DNA from 3 places in the Streptomyces sp. NPDC000151 genome. Region 1 is predicted to be linked to each of the others. Evidence: riboswitches for the same ligand, from Rfam matches in the RefSeq annotation. Region 1 holds a riboswitch; each other region holds the start of a gene.

What was found. Region 1 has a riboswitch for cobalamin ahead of ABT381_RS12730 (ribonucleoside-diphosphate reductase subunit alpha). Riboswitches for the same ligand answer to the same signal wherever they lie in the genome.
Region 2: it holds a riboswitch for cobalamin, as region 1 does, so the genes downstream of both, nicT (Nickel transporter NicT) here and ABT381_RS12730 (ribonucleoside-diphosphate reductase subunit alpha) in region 1, are expected to answer to the same signal.
Region 3: it holds a riboswitch for cobalamin, as region 1 does, so the genes downstream of both, ABT381_RS32930 (SCO2321 family membrane protein) here and ABT381_RS12730 (ribonucleoside-diphosphate reductase subunit alpha) in region 1, are expected to answer to the same signal.

What each region holds. Positions count from the first base shown of each region.
Region 1 is NZ_JBEPFC010000032.1:43,657-50,270, reverse strand. Features, by position in the region: gene ABT381_RS12735 (ribonucleotide-diphosphate reductase subunit beta) at 1-848, opposite strand, end outside; gene ABT381_RS12730 (ribonucleoside-diphosphate reductase subunit alpha) at 848-3,277, opposite strand; cobalamin riboswitch at 3,431-3,562, opposite strand; gene ABT381_RS12725 (GNAT family N-acetyltransferase) at 3,639-4,154, opposite strand; gene mctP (monocarboxylate uptake permease MctP) at 4,261-5,877, opposite strand; gene ABT381_RS12715 (DUF3311 domain-containing protein) at 5,973-6,242, opposite strand; gene ABT381_RS12710 (YbdD/YjiX family protein) at 6,456-6,614, opposite strand, start outside.
Region 2 is NZ_JBEPFC010000063.1:9,991-16,604, forward strand. Features, by position in the region: gene ABT381_RS18990 (PP2C family protein-serine/threonine phosphatase) at 1-603, shown strand, start outside; gene ulaA (PTS ascorbate transporter subunit IIC) at 635-2,206, opposite strand; gene ABT381_RS19000 (PTS sugar transporter subunit IIAB) at 2,226-3,005, opposite strand; gene ABT381_RS19005 (HhH-GPD-type base excision DNA repair protein) at 3,076-3,663, shown strand; gene nicT (Nickel transporter NicT) at 3,697-4,812, opposite strand; cobalamin riboswitch at 4,845-5,095, opposite strand; gene ABT381_RS19015 (helix-turn-helix domain-containing protein) at 5,092-5,988, opposite strand; gene ABT381_RS19020 (NAD(P)-dependent alcohol dehydrogenase) at 6,127-6,614, shown strand, end outside.
Region 3 is NZ_JBEPFC010000200.1:4,535-11,148, forward strand. Features, by position in the region: gene lanKC (class III lanthionine synthetase LanKC) at 1-662, opposite strand, end outside; gene ABT381_RS32915 (ferredoxin) at 827-1,060, opposite strand; gene ABT381_RS32920 (aldehyde dehydrogenase) at 1,065-2,516, opposite strand; gene ABT381_RS32925 (Strvi_7410 family MBL fold metallo-hydrolase) at 2,646-3,683, shown strand; cobalamin riboswitch at 3,766-3,905, shown strand; gene ABT381_RS32930 (SCO2321 family membrane protein) at 4,084-5,340, shown strand; gene ABT381_RS32935 (SCO2322 family protein) at 5,337-6,065, shown strand; partial or broken gene ABT381_RS32940 (CbiQ family ECF transporter T component) at 6,062-6,614, shown strand, end outside.

The DNA.
Region 1 (6,614 bases):
TTCATGCCCGGCAGGCCGTCGCCGCACAGGTCCTCGGCGAACTGCAGCTCGGCCTCCACGGCCTCCTTCAGCATGTCGGTGACCTGCTGCTCCAGCTCCGCGTCGAACAGCTCCGGCTCCTCCTCGCGGACGGTGTCCACGACGGAGAACGCGAAGTTCATGTGCATGGTCTCGTCGCGGAAGACCCAGTTCGTCCCCGTCGCCAGGCCGTGCAGCAGGCCCCGCGAGCGGAACCAGTACACGTAGGCGAACGCACCGTAGAAGAACAGCCCCTCGATGCAGGCCGCGAAGCAGATCAGGTTCAGCAGGAAGCGGCGGCGGTGGGCCTTGGTCTCCAGCCGGTCGATCTTCTCGACGGAGTCCATCCAGCGGAAGCAGAACTGCGCCTTCTCGCGGATGGACGGGATGCTCTCGACGGCGGCGAACGCGTCGGCGCGGTCGTCCGGGTCGGGCAGGTACGTGTCCAGCAGCGTCAGATAGAACTGGACGTGCACGGCCTCCTCGAAGAGCTGCCGGCTCAGGTAGAGCCGCGCCTCGGGGGAGTTGATGTGCTTGTAGAGAGTGAGGACCAGGTTGTTCGACACGATCGAGTCGCCGGTCGCGAAGAAGGCGACCAGCCGGCCGATCAGGTGCTGCTCGCCCGGCGACAGCTTGGCGAGGTCGGCCACGTCGGAGTGGAGGTCGACCTCCTCCACGGTCCAGGTGTTCTTGATCGCGTCGCGGTAGCGGTCGTAGAAGTCCGGGTACCGCATCGGACGCAGCGTCAGCTCGAAGCCCGGGTCGAGGAGGTTCTTGTGCGTCGCGCCGACGGTGTGGGTGGCGGCGGCGCTCTCGGGTGCGGTGGTCATTACTGGCATGCCTCGCAGGACTCGGGGTTCTCCAGGGAGCAGGCGATCGCCTCGGGGTCGGTCGCCTGCTGGGGTACGGGGGCGGCGGCGGCCGTGCCGCGCGCGGACTGCGCGATCCGGGTCGCCGGGCGGGACCGCAGGTAGTACGTGGTCTTGATGCCGCGCTTCCACGCGTAGGCGTACATCGAGCTGAGCTTGCCGATGGTGGGCGCCGCCATGAAGAGGTTCAGGGACTGGCTCTGGTCCAGGTAGGGAGTGCGGTCGGCGGCCATGTCGATCAGCGCGCGCTGCGGGACCTCCCAGGCCGTGCGGTACAGCGCGCGGACGTCCTCCGGCACCCATTCCAGGTCCTGGACCGAGCCGTTGGCCTCGCGCAGCGCGTCACGGGTCCGCGCGTCCCACAGGCCCAGCGCCTTGAGCTCCTCGATCAGGTACGCGTTGACCTGCAGGAACTCCCCGCTCAGCGTCTCGCGCTTGAAAAGGTTGGAGACCTGCGGCTCGATGCACTCGTACACGCCCGCGATGGAGGCGATGGTCGCGGTGGGGGCGATCGCCAGAAGGAGTGAGTTTCGCATGCCGGTCGCCGCGATACGGGTGCGCAGCGCGGCCCAGCGGTCGGCCCAGCGGGGCTCGGCATTGGGGTAGTGGTCGGGGTGCAGCACGCCGCGGGCGGTGCGGGTCGCCGCCCAGTTCGGGTGCGGGCCGTGCCGCTCGGCGAGGTCGGCGGACGCCTCGTACGCGGCGAGCATGATCCGCTCGGAGATACGGGTGGACAGCTCGCGCGCCTCGGGGGAGTCGAACGGCAAGCGCAGCCGGAAGAACACGTCCTGGAGGCCCATCAGGCCCAGTCCCACCGGTCGCCAGCGGGAGTTGGACGCGCCGGCCTGCTCGGTCGGGTAGAAGTTGATGTCCACGACGCGGTCGAGGAAGGTGACGGCCGTCCGGACCGTGGCGTCCAGCTTGGCCCAGTCCAGCTCGCCGTCCGCGCCCAGGTGCGCGGCGAGGTTGACGGAGCCGAGGTTGCAGACGGCCGTCTCGCCGTCGTCCGTGACCTCCAGGATCTCCGTGCACAGGTTCGAGGAGTGCACGACCCGGCCCGGCTCGGCGGTCTGGTTCGCGGTGCGGTTGGCGGCGTCCTTGAAGGTCATCCAGCCATTGCCGGTCTGCGCCAGGGTCCGCATCATGCGGGCGTACAGCGTCCGCGCGGGGACGGCCTTGATCGCTTTTCCGTCGGCCTCCGCCTGCCGGTACGCGGCGTCGAACTCCGCGCCCCACAGGTCCACCAGCTCCGGCGCGTCCGCCGGCGAGAACAGCGACCAGTCCTGGTCCGCCTCGACCCGGCGCATGAACTCGTCCGGGATCCAGTGCGCGATGTTCAGGTTGTGCGTACGCCGCGCCTCCTCACCGGTGTTGTCGCGCAGCTCCAGGAACTCCTCGATGTCCGCGTGCCAGGTCTCCAGATACACGCAGGCGGCGCCCTTGCGGCGGCCGCCCTGGTTCACCGCGGCGACACTCGCGTCGAGGGTCCGCAGGAACGGCACGATGCCGTTGGAGTGCCCGTTGGTGCCGCGGATCAGCGAACCGCGGGCGCGCACCCGGGAGTACGAGAGGCCGATGCCGCCCGCGTGCTTCGAGAGGCGCGCGACCTGGTGGTAGCGGTCGTAGATCGAGTCCAGCTCGTCCAGCGGCGAGTCCAGCAGATAGCAGGAGGACATCTGCGGGTGGCGGGTGCCGGAGTTGAAGAGCGTGGGGGAGGAGGGCAGGTAGGAGAGCGTGCTGGTCAGCGCGTACAGCGCGGCGACGTCCTGGACGGCGCGGTCCGAGTGGTCCTCGGCCAGGCCGCAGGCCACGCGCAGCAGGAAGTGCTGCGGGGTCTCGATGACCTTGCGGGTGATCGGGTGCCGGAGGAGGTAGCGGGAGTAGACCGTGCGCAGGCCGAAGTAGCCGAAGCGGTCGTCGGCGCCGTCCTGGAGGGCCGCCTCGACCAGCGCGTCCAGCGTGGCGGCGTGCGTCCGGACGAACTCCGCCGTGCCGTCGGCGATCAGACCCTCGCGGTGCCCCGTGGCGACCGAGGCGGCGAAGCCCGTCGCGCCCTGGCTCGCGGCCTCCTCGGCGACCGCGGCGGTCAGCAGCCGGGCGGCCAGCTTGGAGTACTGCGGCTCATCGCCGATCAGCCCGGCCGCGGCCTCCATCGCCAGCTCGCGCAGCTCCGCCGCGTCCGAGCCGGCGTGCCGGCCGCGCAGCGCGGCCGCGGCGACCTTGCCCGGGTCGGTGGCCGGCAGGTCGGCGGTGAGGTCGGTCAGGGTGCGCAGCAGGGCCGTACCGGGGCCGTCGTCGGGCCGCGCGGTCGTCGCCCGCGCCTCCTGTGCCGCCCGCTTCTCCTGTGCCGCCTGCGCCTCTTGTGCTGACTCCGCTGGCGCGATGGTCACCTTGTGCTCTCCTCACTCGGCTGGGGCCGGGGGAGGGCGGTCGGAGGCGTACGGGCAGCCGCGCCGGAGCCCTGCCGGGCACGCGGGCACACCACGCAGCGTCCACCGGCCCATCCCACGGAGCCCGGACGTCTCGACGCCCGCACCGGAACGGATACGGACGTACCGTCGGCAGGTCCTCGGACTCGGCGAGCGCGGCACAAATGCCCACTCAGCACACCGTTGCGGGACAGTTCCGGATTCGCACCGGATTCCCCTGCGGCGACAGCGAGCACGAGCATACATCTTGTGTCGCCCCGCGCGAGCGTTCCCATATCTTGTGTCGCGACGCTGCTGTCCGTGCAGCCGTACGCACGGATGGTCACCCCTGCGAAGGCGTCAGCTCCCGGGCGAACGTCAGCAGCGGGCCGGCGTCCGGTATCGGATGCCAGTCGCGGTCCGGGGTCCGCGTGAACCCCAGGCGACGGTAGATGCGGTGCGCGCTGAGCATCGAGCGCTGGGAGGACAGCACGAGACGTGCGCAGCCCTCGGTCTCCCGCGCACGTTCCAGACACGCGCGCACCAGCGCCTCGCCCGCGCCTCTGCCGCGTGCCTCCTTCGCGACCGCCAGCATCCGGAACTCCGCCTCGCCCGGCCGCGCGATGTCCGCCCACGGACCGCCCGCCGGCACGAACGTCACCCCGCCCAGCACCTCGCCGTCCGCCACGGCCACCAGCACCTCCGCCTCGGCGGCCCGCCGCGCCACGTCCCGCAGCAGGGGCAGATAGCCGTCGTCCTCCCCGAAGTCGAGCAGCCCGTCACCGAGATACGCCTGGGCCGTGATCTCGCCCAGCCACGCGTGCTCCTCCGTACGTATCCGCCTGACCACGATGTCCATGGGATCCATGCGCTCAGTGTGCACCGGGGGTACGACAACGGGCCGCCGGTTTCCACCGGCGGCCCGTCGGCCGTCATGAGCTCAGGCGGGACTCTGCGGTCACGACCTAGTGGGCGGCGCCCGCCGTGGCCGGCGGCAGGTCCACCTGGACGCCCTTGTCACCGGCGTCCGCCGTGTAGTCCTCGGGCGAGGTCTCGTCGATGCCGGCAGGGGCCTTCACGGCCCGCAGGACGACCGTCAGGACCACCGTCACCAGGACGTTGAGCACGAACGCGGTCAGGCCGATGTAGCCGATCTCGCCGATCCCGGGGATCTCCGCGTTCGAGCCGCCGAAGTGCTTCTGCGTGGGGCTCGCCACGCCGTACGCCGCGACCGTGCCGTACACCATGCCGACCGCCCAGCCGGCGAGCAGCGCCCAGCGGTGGAACCAGCGGGTGAACAGGCCGCCCACCAGCGCCGGCATGGTCTGCAGGATCCAGATGCCGCCCAGCAGCTGGAAGTTGATCGCCACCGTCTTGTCCATCGTCAGGACGAACGCCAGCGCGCCGACCTTCACCAGCAGCGACACCAGCTTGGCGACCTTGTGCTCCTGCGCGGGCGTGGCGCCCGGCTTGAGGAAGTCCTTGTAGATGTTGCGGGTGAAGAGGTTCGCCGCGGCGATCGACATGATCGCGGCGGGCACCAGCGCGCCGATGCCGATCGCGGCGAACGCCACGCCCGTGAACCAGTCGGGGAACATGTTCTCGAACAGCTGCGGGATCGCCAGCTGCCCGTTCTGCACCTTGATCCCGGCCGCGATCGCCATGAAGCCCAGCAGCGCGAGCAGGCCGAGCATCAGCGAGTACAGCGGCAGGATGGTGGTGTTGCGGCGGATCACGTTACGGCTGCGCGAGGAGAGCGTGGCCGTGATCGAGTGCGGGTACATGAACAGCGCCAGCGCCGAGCCGAGCGCCAGCGTCCCGTACGCCCACTGCGCGTTGGGGCCGCTCGCCAGCTCGCCGCGCGGCTTGCCGGTGGCCGGGTTCGTCTGCGCGAAGGCGTCGCCCGCCGTGTGGAAGATGTGCTCGAAGCCGCCCAGCTTGATCGGGATGTAGATGATCGCCACCGCGATGACGAGGTAGATCAGGCCGTCCTTGACGAACGCGATCAGCGCGGGCGCGCGCAGCCCGGAGGAGTAGGTGTACGCGGCCAGCACGCCGAAGGCGATCAGCAGCGGCAGGTCCTTGATGAACCAGTTCGTGCTCTCGCCGCCGCCGACGCCCATCACGTCCAGGACCGCCTGGATGCCCACGAGTTGCAGCGCGATGTACGGCATCGTGGCGAGGATGCCGGTGAGCGCGACGGCCAGCGACAGGGCCTTGGAGCCGAAGCGGCCGCGCACGAAGTCCGAGGTGGTGACGTACCCGTGCTTGTGCGACACCGACCACAGCCGCGGCAGGAACGTGAAGATCAACGGGTAGACGAGGATCGTGTACGGCACGGCGAAGAAGCCGGCCGCCCCCGCCGCGTAGATCGCCGCGGGCACGGCGACGAAGGTGTACGCGGTGTAGAGGTCGCCGCCCAGCAGGAACCACGTCACCCACGTACCGAAGCTGCGGCCGCCCAGGCCCCACTCGTCGAGGTTGTCGGACTGGTCGGCCCTGCGCCAGCGGGCGGCCAGGAAGCCCATGACCGTCACGGCGATGAAGAAGAAGATGAAGACGGCCAGCGCGATGCCGTTCACGCCGCCGGTCGCGTCCGCCGCGAGCGCGCTTCCGGCCGGGATGGTCGGGGTGGCCGGGGCGACCGAGGTGGCCAGGAAGTTCGTTGCCGTGGTCATCACTTCGACGCACCGTCCTTACGGGCGCGAAGCCCGCGCTGCTCACGCTGCACGAGCTTGTACGCGGTCATCGTCAGCGCCGTCGAGATCAGCACCCACAGCATCTGGTACCAGTAGAAGAACGGGATGCCGATCAGCGTCGGTTCGACCTTCGCGTACGAACTCACCCAGAGCATCGCCACGAACGGAGCGAGCAGGCAGAGGCCGGCCACCACGCGCGTGGGCGTGACGATCGGCCCGGAACGGGGTGTTTCGGCTGGCTCTGACATATCCGCTGCTCCATCCCTGGCGATCACATATGTAAGGCCAGGAAATCTAAGCGCCCAAAGCTCCCGCCGTCACCAGCTGTCCGCATATCGGTACGGAAACGGTTTGGGTGGCGGGGGCGGGAGGGGGCGGGGCGGCGTGGGGGCTGCGCTTCGGGGGGGCTCCCCCCCGCCCCCACCCCACCCCCACCGCCTCCTCCTCAGCCGCCCCCCCGCTCAGCAGCAGCGGAAGCCCGAGCGGGGGTCGGCCTCCTGCGCGTCCGTCCTGCGGCGCTCGAACTCGGCGCGGGTGGGCACCGGGGCGTCCGGGGCGTGCCGGCGGAGATGCTCGACGTACCGGTCGTACGCCGACTCGCCGGTCAACTCCCGTACGTA
Region 2 (6,614 bases), on a different contig from region 1:
GGCGCCGAGCGCACCCGCTTCGGGGTGCGGCTGCTCATCGGCGACGTGTCGGGCAAGGGCCTGGACGTGGTCGCCACGGCCGCCGAGACGCTGCACATCTGGCGGGAGCTCGCGCACCACGAGAGCAGCCTCGCGGGCATCGCGCTGCGCATGGACACCGCCGTCACCCGCATCCACCACCACGACGGGTTCGTCACCGCGCTGCTGATCAATGTGTACGACGACGGCCGGGTGGAGCTGCTGAGCTGCGGCCATCCACCGCCGCTCCTGGTACGCGGCGGCCGGGCTTCCTGGCTCGCCGGGCTGGACGCGACGGCCCCGCTCGGGCTGATGCGGATGGTGCAGGACCGGTGCCCGACCGCGGTCGTGCGGCCGGCGCCGGACGACTGGCTGCTGCTGTGCACGGACGGGGTGGCCGAATGCCGCAACGGCGACGGCGAGTTCTACCCCCTCGCCGAGCGCCTCACGGCGTTCTGCGACCGCGAGCCGACCGTCGTCCTGGACACGCTCGAAGCCGACCTGGCCCGCTACCGCGACGGCGCCTCCCGGGACGACGCGATGATGCTCCTCATCCGCCCGCCGACCCGGCAGCGCTCCGGCTGAGCCGCGGCCGCCGGGCTCCCCACGAAAGTACTCAGTCGGACTCCGGCGGCGGGGGCGGCGTGGGCGCGCCGGCCGGCGGCGCGATCTTCGCGTGAGCGGTCGTGCCGGTCCTGCCGGTCGTCGGGGCCGCGGCCGCCGGGGCTTCCGTACGGGGCAGTACGGCATCCCGGCGCGCGCCCGGATCCCAGCCGGTCTCCACCACCCGCTTCTGCACGAGCACGGCGCCGCCCAGCACCACCGCGCCGATGGCCAGCATCAGCACGACGGCGCCCGCGCCGCCCGGCTTGGCCGCGTTGCCGATCAGCGAGCCGAACCAGCCGAAGTCCGCGTCCCCGAAGGTGGTGTTCTCCTCGCCGAACGCGCCGAGCACCTTCAGGAGCAGCGCGGGCAGGAAGGTGATGAGGACGCCGTTGACGAAGGCGCCGACGGCCGCGCCGCGCCGGCCGCCCGTCGCGTTGCCGTAGACGCCGGCCGCGCCACCGGTGAAGAAGTGCGGCACCAGCCCCGGCAGGACCAGCGCGAGGCCGAACCACGGGTGGAAGAGCGCGGAGAGCAGCCCGAGGCTGACCAGGCCGCCGAGGAAGCTGCAGAGGAAGCCGATGAGGACAGCGTTCTGCGCGTACGGGAAGACGATCGGCGCGTCCAGCGACGGCACCGCGCCGGGCACCACCTTCCTGGCGATGCCCTGGAACGCCGGGACCAGCTCGCCCAGGATCGTCCGCACGCCGAACAGGATGATCGCGACGGCGATGCCGAACTGCAGGCCCTGCATGACGGACTGCATCACGTAGTTGCCGAGGCCGGTGGCGGCCGCGCCGCCGTCGCCCGCGAACGCCTTGAACGCGGTCTCCCGGCCGGCCCTGGCCAGGAAGAGGACCGCCATGATCACGTAGATCAGGACCATGGACAGCGCGGTGGCGACCATCGAGTCCCGCAGGAAGCGCAGCCCCTCGGGCAGCTTCATGTCCTCCGTACTGCGGCTGCGCCGGCCGACCAGCTGCCCGGCCGCGCCCGCCGCGACGTACCCGGCGGTGCCGAAGTGGCCGATGGCGATCGTGTTGTCGCCGGTGATGCGCTTGGTCCACGGGTGCGCGAAGGCCGGCATGGAGACCAGCAGGATGCCCAGCAGCACGCCGCCGACCAGCACCACGACGGCCGAGGACTGGCCGGCGGTGGCCAGCACCACGGTCAGCAGCGTCGCCATGAACAGCATGTGGTGGCCGGTCAGGAAGACGTACCGCAGCGGCGTGAAGCGGGCCAGCAGCAGGCTGACCCCGAAGCCGACGATCATCAGCCAGGCGACCCGGGCGCCGAACTGCGCCTGCGCGATGCCGACGATCGCCTCGTTGGTCGGGATGACGCCGTGCGCGCCGGTCGCGCCCTGGATCATCTCGCCCAGCGGGGCGAGGGCCGTGACGACCAGATTGGCGCCGGCCCCGATCAGCAGGAAGCCCAGCGTCGCCTTGAGGGCGCCGCCGACGATCTGCCCTGCGGACCTGCGCAGGGCGATCAGGCCGGTGGCCGTGATCAGGCCGACCAGGTACGCCGGCTGGCTGAGGACCTCGTTGACCAGGAATTCGGCGATCGATACGAGCCAGTGCATGGAGATGGTGCGCCCTTCGTTACTGGACGTCGTAGGTGTCTCGGAGGATGCGGTCGACCTCACCCGTACTGGTGAAGTTCTCGACGACCTTCACCGGGACGCCGACGTCGCCGAGCGTCCGGGCGATCTCGCCCGAGGTGAGGATGGCGACGGCCTCGCCGGCCTTGCCCTTGGCGGAGATGGTGTCGGTCGCCTCGACGGTGACGTACTTCGTCCAGCCCCAGCGGTCGAGCACCTGCTCCAGGGTGTTCTTCAGGAAGAGGCTGGTGCCCAGGCCGTTGCCGCAGACGGTGAGGATCTTGTGCGCGGACCCGCCGCCGGCCTGCCGTTCCGCCGGCTCCGCCGGCGCGTCCCGGCCCGCCAGCACCGCGTGCACCGCCTCCGGCGTCCGGGCCTCGCGCAGCGCCCGCTCGGTCTCCGGGTCCGCGAGCAGCCGCGCGAGCGCCGCCATCGCCTCCGTGTGCGCCCCGGAGTCCTTCGCCGCGAGCGCGACGACCAGGCTCACCGGGTCGTTCGACTCGTGCCCGAACTCCACCGGCTCGGCCAGCCGGACCCAGGACATGCCGGTCCTCAGGACCGCGGGCGAGGGGCGGGCGTGCGCGAAGGCGAAGCCGGGCGCGATGACGATGTACGGACCGTTCTCCTCGACGTTCTCGATCATTTCCGTGGTGTACTCACCGGTACTGGTACCGGTCGCGACCATGAGGTCGCCGGCGGCCCGTACCGCCGCTTGCCAGTCCGCCGCCGCCACGTCCAGCCGCACGGCCTCGGCGGGGATCAGTTCGCTCAGTGTCGGCATGGACGGGATCGTCGCACGAAAACGCTTGCCTGGATATGCGCGGTGCGGCGCCGGAAGGGATCATCGGAACATGAACGTGAGGATGCGGGTCGCCCAGCAGGAGGAAGCCGACGAACTGCTCGGCCGCAGTCCGCTCGCCGCGCTGGTGGGCATGCTGCTGGACCAGCAGGTGCCGATGGAGTGGGCGTTCACCGGTCCGTACACCATCGCCCGGCGGATGGCCGGGGACGACCTGGACGCGCAGGCCATCGCGGCGCAGGACCCGGAGGCGTTCGAGGAGCTGCTGGCCCGCAAGCCGGCCGTGCACCGCTATCCGCGGTCGATGGCCAAGCGGGTGCAGCAGCTGTGCCAGTACCTCGTCACGCACTACGACGGGGACGCCGAGGCCGTGTGGCGGGACGCCGAAACCGGCGCCGAGCTGCTGAAACGCCTCAACGACCTGCCCGGCTTCGGCAAGCAGAAGGCACAGATCTTCCTGGCCCTCCTCGGCAAGCAGTTCGGCGTGCGCCCCGAGGGCTGGCGCGAGGCCGCGGGGCCGTACGGCGAGGAGGGCTCGCACCGCTCGGTCGCCGACATCACGGGCCCCGAGTCGCTGGCCGAGGTCCGGGCGTACAAGCAGCAGATGAAGCGGGCGGCGAAGAAGGCGGCCGGCAAGTAGGGCCGCGCGGCCCGCCGCCCGGGGCGTGCGCGCTCAGCCCTCCGAAGGGGCGGCCACCCGCGCCGCCCACCGCTGTTCGACGCCCGACAGCCGCCAGTAGGCGATCGCCGCCGCCCAGACGACGACGAAGAGGCCGACGATGAGGTAGCCGACGTTGTCCAGGTCCAGGCCGGAGATCCGGTCGGTGACCGCGTCCTTCAGGCCGAGCTTGTCGTGCAGCACGGTCACCAGCTCGATGGTGCCGATGAAGAGGGCCACGGCGATGGACAGGCCGGTGATCGTGAGGTTGTAGTAGACCTTGCGCACCGGGTTGGAGAACGCCCACTGGTACGCGAAGTTCATGAACGTGCCGTCGAGGGTGTCGAAGAGGCTCATCCCGGCCGCGAACAGCAGCGGCAGGCACAGGACCGCGTACCAGGGCAGCCCGGACGCGGCGCCGCTGCCCGCCATCACCATCAGCGTCACCTCGGTCGCGGTGTCGAAGCCGAGGCCGAGGAGCAGCCCGATCGGGTACATCTGGCCCGGCCGCGTGATGGTCCTGGTGAACCGGCCGAGCACCCGGTTCATGAAGCCGCGCGAGTCCAGCTGCCGCTCCAGCTCCGACTCGTCGTACTCCCCGGCCCGCATGGCGCGGAAGACCCGCCAGATGCCGGCCAGCGCGATCAGGTTGAGGGCGGCGATGAGGTAGAGGAAGGCCCCGGAGACGGTGGTGCCGACCGTGCCGAGCACCTGGTGCGTACGGGAGCCCTCGTCCATCAGGGTCCCCGCGAGCGCCGCGCCGCCCGAGACCAGCGCGGCCATCAGCACGACCATGCTGGAGTGGCCGAGCGCGAACCAGAAGCCCACCGAGACCGGCCGCTTCCCGTCGGCCATGAGCTTGCGGGTGGTGTTGTCGATCGCGGCGATGTGGTCCGCGTCGAACGCGTGCCGCATGCCGAGGGTGTACGCGGTGACGCCCAGGCCCACGCCGAACACCTGTGTGCCGACGGTGTAGTGGCCGGGCACGACGAGCAGGAACAGCACACCGAACGCGACGATGTGCAAAGCGGCTATGACCGCCAGCAGGCCGGCCGTACGGACGGTGTCGCGCCGCTGCCAGCGGAACTGCGACAGATCGGCGGACGTGGGGGTATGAGTGGGCACGGTCATCCGGCCATCACGCTCCAGCACCTCGTGGAATCAGTTCGTGAGATGCCGTGGCCGGTCTCCTGGCTTACGAGGATCTCCTCCCCGCTCGTCAAGAGCGTGGAGGAGGACGCGCCCGCCCCGGCCTTCCCGTCCGCACTCCGCGGTCAGTGGCCCCCCGTACGTACGCGGTGCACGCACGGGGAATGGGTCGGTAGCTCCCCGATCACAGTGGCGAGGGCCGCTCCGGAATCGGACCCGTAGGTCTTCACCGGTCTTCCCGAGCACCACGGCCCGGCCACTCTAACCTCCCCCGTCCCGCCGCCGGGCGGTGTCCTCGGCCATCGGCTCTACGGCAACCGGGTCCGCCGCCGCCCAGTCGCCCAGCAGCCGCAGCGATTCCGCCGAGGCCGAGCCCGGCTCCGCGTGGTAGACGATCAGCTGCTGGTCCGGGTCGGCGGGCAGCCGCAGCGTCTCGTACGACAGGGTCAGCGGCCCGACGACCGGGTGGTGCAGCCGCTTCACGCCGAAGCCCTTGTCCTGCACGTCGTGCGTGGCCCACAGCTGCCGGAACTCCTCGCTCTTGACCGACAGCTCCCCGATCAGCGAGGCGAGCAGCGGGTCGTCGGGATGGCAGCCCGCGTCCAGGCGGAGGTAGGAGACGATGTCGGCGGCCTTGCTCTCCCAGTCGACGTAGAGCTCGCGCGCTGCCGGGTCCAGGAAGACCTGCCAGGCGATGTTCCGCTGCTCGGGCGGGAGCGCGGCGTAGTCGCCGAGCAGGGCGCACGCCATGCGGTTCCAGCCGATGACGTCCAGGCGGCGGCCCGCGACATACGCCGGAATCCCCTCCATCGCGTCCAGCAGCTGCTGCAGCGCGGGCCGCACCCGCTGCGGCCGCCCGGCGCCGCGCGAGCGCTTGGCCTTCGGCTTGACCAGGTGATTGAGGTGGGCCCGCTCGGCCTCGTTGAGCCGCAGGGCGCCGGCGATCGCGTCCAGTACGGCCGTGGAGACGTTCTGGCCGTGGCCCTGTTCGAGCCGTACGTAATACGCGACGCTCACCCCGGCCAGCTGCGCGAGCTCCTCCCGCCGCAGGCCCGGCACCCGGCGCCGCCCGCTGGGCCGCGGCAGTCCGACGTCCTCGGGCTGCAGACGCGCGCGGCGGGTGCGCAGAAACTCGCTCAATTCGGTGCGCTGGTCCATAGGCCCAGTATCCGGCCCGCCGCGTCCGTACGGGCCGGCCGAGCGGGCGTGAGGGTGCCACTACCAGTGGTACCAACCGCGTGCGTACGAAAACGGGGGCTCTGGCTCCGCTTCTCGTCCCGACGCAGCCTTGATGGCATGACACACACCTCTGTCACCGCGTATGCAGCACCCGCGCCCAAGGCACCGCTTGAGCGCACCACCATTCCGCGCCGTGAGCTCGGCGCGCACGACATCGAGATCGACATCAAGTACGCGGGGATCTGCCACTCCGACATCCACCAGGTGGACGAGGACTGGGGCCAGGCCATCTTCCCGATGGTCCCGGGCCACGAGATCGCCGGCGTGGTCTCCGCAGTGGGCCCCGAGGTCACCCGCCACCAGGTCGGCGACCGGGTCGGCGTCGGCTGCATGGTCGACTCCTGCCGGGAGTGCGACAACTGCAAGGCCGGTCTGGAGCAGCACTGCACCGGCACGGGCAACGTACAGACGTACAACGCCATCGGCCGGGACGGCGAGCCGACCTATGGCGGCTACTCGACCCACGTCGTGGTCTCCGAGGACTTCGCCCTCCGCATCCCCGAGGGCATCGGCCTGGACGCCGCCGCGCCGCTGCTGTGCGCGGG
Region 3 (6,614 bases), on a different contig from region 1:
AAGCCGGGCAGCGGCACCCACTCCGGCGGCCGGAAGGCGGGCTCGCGGCGGTCCGGGACCAGCCGTCCTTCGGCGTTCTCGATGGCGGGCACGAGCGCGCCCGTGCCGTCGACGCAGTACCGCCGGGCGAAGCCGCCGTACCGCACGTACAGCGGTCCGTCGTTCCACCGCAGGTCGCTCAGGATGTAGGGGCCCGGCTCGCCGTCCAGCAGCGAGCCCAGCTCCTCCAGAACGCGGTGGCATTCCGCTTCGTCCAGCGGGTAAATGGTGGCGAATTTGCCGCTGGCGGCCCGGTCGGCGTACTTGGAATTCCGCAGGTGCAGCGGGCGCGGGCCCGGCACGAATTTGAACGGAATGGACCTGGCGACGCAGTAGTCCCAGACCTTGGACGCTATCTTCTCCGCATTGTCCGGGCAGGCCGACACATGTATCTTCCACCCCTGCTTCGGCCTGCCCGGACGCGGGTTCCCCTCGCTGTCCACGGGATTGACGTGGAGCCAGTCCCCGGAGAGGAAACAGCGCCACCCTTCGGGGACCGCGCGTTGCGCCGCTTCGTAGACCGCACTGTCGTCAGCTGCGGCACTTTCCCCGACGGACAAACGGTCCGGGGTTTCATAGAAATACCTGTCAGCCAGGCAGTACACCTCGTACCGCTTATCCATCGTCTCCCCCCTCGGCGGCGTGGAATAGAGATTTCCACGCAACGGGAGGGACGGACAGTCACAGATGTCATGAGATCACCGTGAGGAACGCACAGGTAACTCTAAGTACGGACCAGGGGCTCGCTCATCCGTTCGACGGGGCGGGCGGGGCGTACGGGGCGGCGCTACTCCTCCGGCGGGAAGACTGATTCCCCGGAGTCCGCCTCCGTAATCAGGATCGCCTCGACCGGACATCCCTCGGCGGCCGACAGCACGGCCTCACGGGCGTCCGTCTCGCCCGCCACCGGGTGCGACTGCCGCGCGGAGTCCAGCCGGAAGTCCCCGGGCGCCATGCTCGCGCACAGCCCCGAGCCGATGCAGACCCCGCGGTCCACCTCCACCTGCCAGCGGTCGCCCATGCGCTCACTCCCCCGCCGGGAGGTGGATCATCTTGTGCTCCAGATACGCGCCGTACCCCTCGGGGCCGAACTCCCGCCCGATGCCGCTGTTCTTGTAGCCGCCGAACGGCCCGAGCATGTCCAGGCTGAAGGTGTTCACGGAGTACGTGCCGGTGCGCACCCGGCGCGCCACCTCGATGCCGCGCTCGGTGTCCGCCGTCCACACCGATCCGGAGAGCCCGTAGTCGGAGTCGTTCGCGATCCGTACCGCCTCGTCCTCGTCCTCGTACGGCAGCAGGCAGATCACCGGGCCGAAGATCTCCTCGCGGGCGATCCGCATACCGGGCGTGACCTCGCCGAAGAGGGTGGGCTCGACGTACCAGCCGGTGGCCTGGTCCGCCGGGCGGCCGCCGCCGGCCAGCACCTTGGCGCCCTCCTGCTGCCCGGCCGCGATGTACTCCAGCGACCGGCGCCGCTGCCGCTCGGCGACCAGCGGGCCGACCTCGGTGGCCGCGTCCAGCGGATCGCCGACCTTCAGGGCGGTGGCCGCTGCGGCGAACCGCTCGGCGATCTCCTCGTAGTGGGAGCGCGGCGCGAGGATGCGGGTCTGGGCCACACACGCCTGCCCGTTGAGCATCCAGGCGAAGGGGGTGATCCCGGCGACCGCCGCGTCCAGGTCCGCGTCCGGCAGGATCACCGCGGCCGACTTGCCGCCCAACTCCAGTGTCACGCGGGTGAGCCGGCGCGCGGCCACCTCCATGACGCGTTTGCCGGCCGCGACCGACCCGGTGAAGGACACCTTGTCCACGCCCGGGTGCCCGACCAGGTACTCGCTGACCTCCCGGTCGGCCGGGAGGATGGACAGCACACCCTCGGGCAGCCCGGCCTCGGCCGCGATCTCCGCGAGCAGATACGCGTCCAGCGGCGTCTCCGGCGACACCTTCAGCACCGCCGAGCACCCGGCCAGCAGCGCGGGCGCGAGCTTGGCGGCGGCGGTGAACTGCGGGACGTTCCACGGCACCACGGCCGCGACCACCCCGACCGGCTCGCGGCGGATCAGCAGCGGCCCGAGGAGGCCCTGCCGCCGCTCCTCGTAGGCGAAGTCGCGGGCGACCGTGATCGCCGCGTCCCAGGCCAGCATCGCGGCGAGCGACTGCACCATGACGCCCGCGGTGTACGGGGTGCCGTTCTGCGCGCTGATGAGCCGCGCGAACTCCTCGCTCCGCACGGCGAACGCGTCCTTGATCCGCGTGATCACCGCGATCCGGTCGGCGAGCGGGGTGTCCGCCCAGACGCCGGAGTCGAAGGACGCGCGGGCCGCCGTGACGGCGCGGTCCACGTCGGCCCGGGAGGCGTGCGGCACCCGGCCGATGACCTGCTCGGTGTGCGGGGAGACGACCTCGATGGTGTCCCGCCCTGCGGGATCGACCCACTCGCCGCCTATGTAGAGCTGTCCGTGCTCGATCAGATCGGCCATCGACTCCGCCTCCCGCGGTCACCGCGATACGTGACGTAAATCTGACGCTGCATCAGAACTGATACCAGTTCTAGCTATAGTGGGCAACGGTGAGGCACGCGACGGCGTGCGGGCCGGGAGGGGCAGGACATGCCGCACGTGATCGACCACCGGGGCGGGGTGTGGAGCATCGCCGTGCCCATACCGGACAACCCGCTCGGGCACACCCTCGTCCATGTACTGGAGACGGACCGCGGCCCGGTGCTGATCGACACCGGCTGGGACGACCCGGACTCCTGGGACGCCCTCGCCGCCGGGCTCACCGCCTGCGGCACCGACGTGGCCGATCTGCACGGCGTCCTGGTCACTCACCACCACCCGGATCACCACGGTCTGTCGGCGCGGGTCAGGGAGGCGTCCGGCGCGTGGATCGCGATGCACGCGGCCGACACGGAGGTCGTCCGCCGCACCCGTGAGGCCGAGCCGGGCACGTGGCTGACGTACGTCATCGCGAAACTGGCCTCGGCTGGCGCGCCCGAGGACCACCTCGCGCCGCTCTACGCGGCCCGCGCCGAGGGGCGCACGCGCGGGCTCCCGGACCAGCGTCCCGCGCTCCCGGACCGCGAGATCGTCCCCGGCGAGCTGCTGGACCTCGCGGGGCGGCGGCTGCGCGCGGTCTGGACGCCGGGCCACACACCGGGCCACGTCTGCCTCCACCTGGAGGAGGCGCACCCGGCGGCGCGCCCCGGGCACGGCCGGCTCTTCTCCGGCGACCACCTGCTGCCGGGCATCACGCCGCACGTCGGCCTGTACGAGGACCCGGACGACGCGACGGTCACCGATCCCCTCGGCGACTATCTGGACTCCCTGGAGCGGATCGCGCGGCTCGGCGTCGCCGAGGTCCTCCCGGCCCACCAGCACGCCTTCACCGGCGCCGCCGAGCGGGCGGCGGAGCTCGTCGCGCACCACGAGGAACGGCTCGGCGGCCTGCGCGCCCTGCTCGCCGCCCCGCTCACGCCCTGGCAGCTCGCCGAGACCATGACGTGGAACCGCCCGTGGGAGGAGATCCCGTACGGCTCGCGCACCATCGCCGTCTCCGAGGCCGAGGCGCACCTGCGGCGCCTGGTGAAGGCGGGGCTGGCCGAGCCGGTGCCGGGCTCGGAACCGGTGACGTACCGGGCGGTGTGAGGCACGCGGCTGCCGGAGGCGGTGGGCCCGGGCGGCCACGCAGCCCTTCTGCACGTGCCGGAGACCGGCCGCTACCCGCCGGTTAAAGTGGTCCGGACAAGTTCATTCGTGCCCGACCGGGGGAAGCCGGTGGAAAACCGGCGCTGACCCGCAGCCGTGAGCCCTGGCGCGCATCCGTGCGCCGGAGCGAGCCGGAACGCCCGGCGGGGCACGCCCAAGGCTCCCGCGTACCGTACGGCCGCCCTTCATCGGCCGTCCGGCGCGCGGCACCGTCGAGGTATACGGAGCTGAGCCCGGTGCCACCGCGCCCGCGCGCCGCGCGCGACGTGGTGCGGCGGAGTACGGCTGCGTGACCTCCCACCTCGCGCACCCCGCGAACCGACCGAGAGGCACCGACCCCATGGCCATCACGGCCCGCTCCCTCGCCGCCCCGGCGCGCCGCTGCGCCGCGGCCCTGGCCGCCGCCGTGCTGTGCGCGGCCGCTGCCCCCGCCGCGTTCGCCGCCGACCCCGCGCCCGCCGCGTCCCCCAAGCTCCCGAAGGGCCTGTACGGCAGCACGGACCCGAAGTACGACGGCGTCTGGCGGCAGTCGCTGGCGCTGCTGGCGCAGGACACCGCGGGCGTGCGCCCGGCGGACTCGGCGGTGGACTGGCTCGCCGGGCAGCAGTGCGCCGACGGCGCGTTCACCGCGTACCGCGCCGACCCGAAGCAGGGCTGCGACGCGAAGACGATGCGGGACACCAACCAGACGGCCGCCGCCGTGCAGGCGCTGGCCGCGGTCGGCGGGCATGCGGACGCGGTGCGCAAGGGCGTCTCCTGGCTGAAGTCCGCCCAGAACGACGACGGCGGCTGGGGCTCGGCCGCCGGCGCCCCGAGCGACGCCAACTCCACTTCGGTGGTGATCGGCGCGCTGGCCGCCACGGGCACGAAGCCCGAGTCGGTGACGGCCAAGAAGGGCGGCACGTCGCCGTACGACGGGCTGCTCGCCTTCCGGCTCGGCTGCGACGCGAAGAAGAAGGACCGCGGCGCGTTCGCCTTCCAGGCCAAGGACGGGAAGCTCGCCGCCAATGAGGACGCGACGGCCGCCGCGGTACTGGGGGCGCTGGGGAAGGGCTTCGTCGTCGAGCCGGGTGCGGACGCCGCGAAGCCGGCGTCCTGCGAGGACGCCGCGAAGGACCCGCACGCGGCCGCCGCCGACGGCGCGGCCCACCTCGTCTCCGTCCTGGACGCGCACGGCCACCACCTGATGTCCGCGATGCCCGGCGCCGAGGCGCAGCCGGACGTCGGCAACACCGCCGACGCCGTCGTCGCGCTGGCCGCCGCGGGGCGTGCCGACGAGGCGAAGCGGTCGCTGGGCTGGCTGCGCGGGCACTCGGCGGCCTGGGCGAAGCAGAGCGGCCCGGCCGCGTACGCGCAGCTGATCCTCGCCACGCACGCCACCGGCGGCGACCCGCACGACTTCGGCGGCACGGACCTGGTGACGAAGCTCAACGCGACCGGCCCGAAGCCGGCGGCCGCCTCGGCCCGGCAGGACGGCAAGGACCAGAAGCAGGACGAGGGCGGCATCTCCGTGTGGTGGGTCGTGGTCGTCGGCCTGGCGGCGGGCGCCGGCATCGGCTTCCTGGTGAGCGGCCGCCGGAAGCAGAACCAGCTGTGAGCAGCGCCGTCCGTATCGCACGCGGCATCGGCGCCCTGGCCCTGGCCGGCACGGCCACGGGCCTGGCCGCCGCGCCCGCGCACGCCGAGGAGTACCGCTACTGGTCCTTCTGGACGGCGGACGCGGCGGCCCACGGGGGCGGTGGCTGGACGTACGCCACCGAGGGGCCCTCGACGGCCCGCCCCGCAGACGGCGGCGTGGCCGGCTTCCGCTTCACCGTCAGCGCCGACTCCGCGCGCGCCACGAAGCCGCGCGCGGCCGCCGACTTCGACGCGGTCTGCGGCGGCACGAAGGCGGCGGACGGCCGCAAGCGGGTCGCCGTCGTCCTCGACTTCGGCACGGCGGCCGACGCCCCGAAGGGCGAGAACCCGCCCGCGGCCCGTACGGAGTGCGCGCGGGTCCCCGAGGACGCGAGCGCGGGCGACGCGCTGGCCGCGGTCGCGGCGCCGCTGCGGTACGACTCCAGTGCGCTGCTGTGCGCGATAGCCGGTTATCCGGAAAAGGGCTGCGCCGAGCAGGCGGGCGGGTCGTCGAAGGGCTCCGGCGAGTCCACCGGGTCCACCGGGTCCGCGGCGCCCGATGGTGGCGCGTCCGGCTCCGGTGCGTCCGGCTCCGGCGAGCACACCGGTGCCGGTGGGCCCTCCGCCGGCCTGATGGGCGGCATCGCCGCGGTTGCCGTCCTCGGCGCCGCCGCGGTGTGGCAGGCCCGGCGCCGGCGCGGATGACCGGCACCCGAGCCCCCGCCCGGCTGCGCGCCCCCGCCCGGCTGCGTGCTCCCCTCGCCACGCGGGGGCGTGCGCTGCACGCCGGCGCGTGGTGGCTGTGGGCGCTGGGCCTGGCGACGGCCGCGTCCCGCACCACCAACCCGCTGCTCCTCGGCCTGCTCATCGGCGTCGCCGGATACGTGGTCGCGGCCCGCCGCTCCGACGCGCCCTGGGCCCGGTCCTACGGCGCGTTCGTCAAGCTCGGCCTGGTCGTGCTCGCCATCCGGCTGGTCTTCGCCTTCGTACTCGGCTCGCCCGTCCCCGGTACGCACCTCCTGGTCACGCTCCCCGAAGTGCCGCTGCCCGACTGGGCGCGCGGCGTGCGGATCGGCGGCCGGGTCACCGCCGAGGGGATGCTCTTCGCGCTGTACGACGGGCTGAAGCTGGCCACGCTGCTGATCTGCGTGGGCGCCGCCAACGCGCTCGCCAACCCGGCCCGCCTGCTGAAGTCCCTGCCCGGCGCGCTCTACGAAGCGGGCGTGGCCGTCGTCGTGGCGATGACCTTCGCCC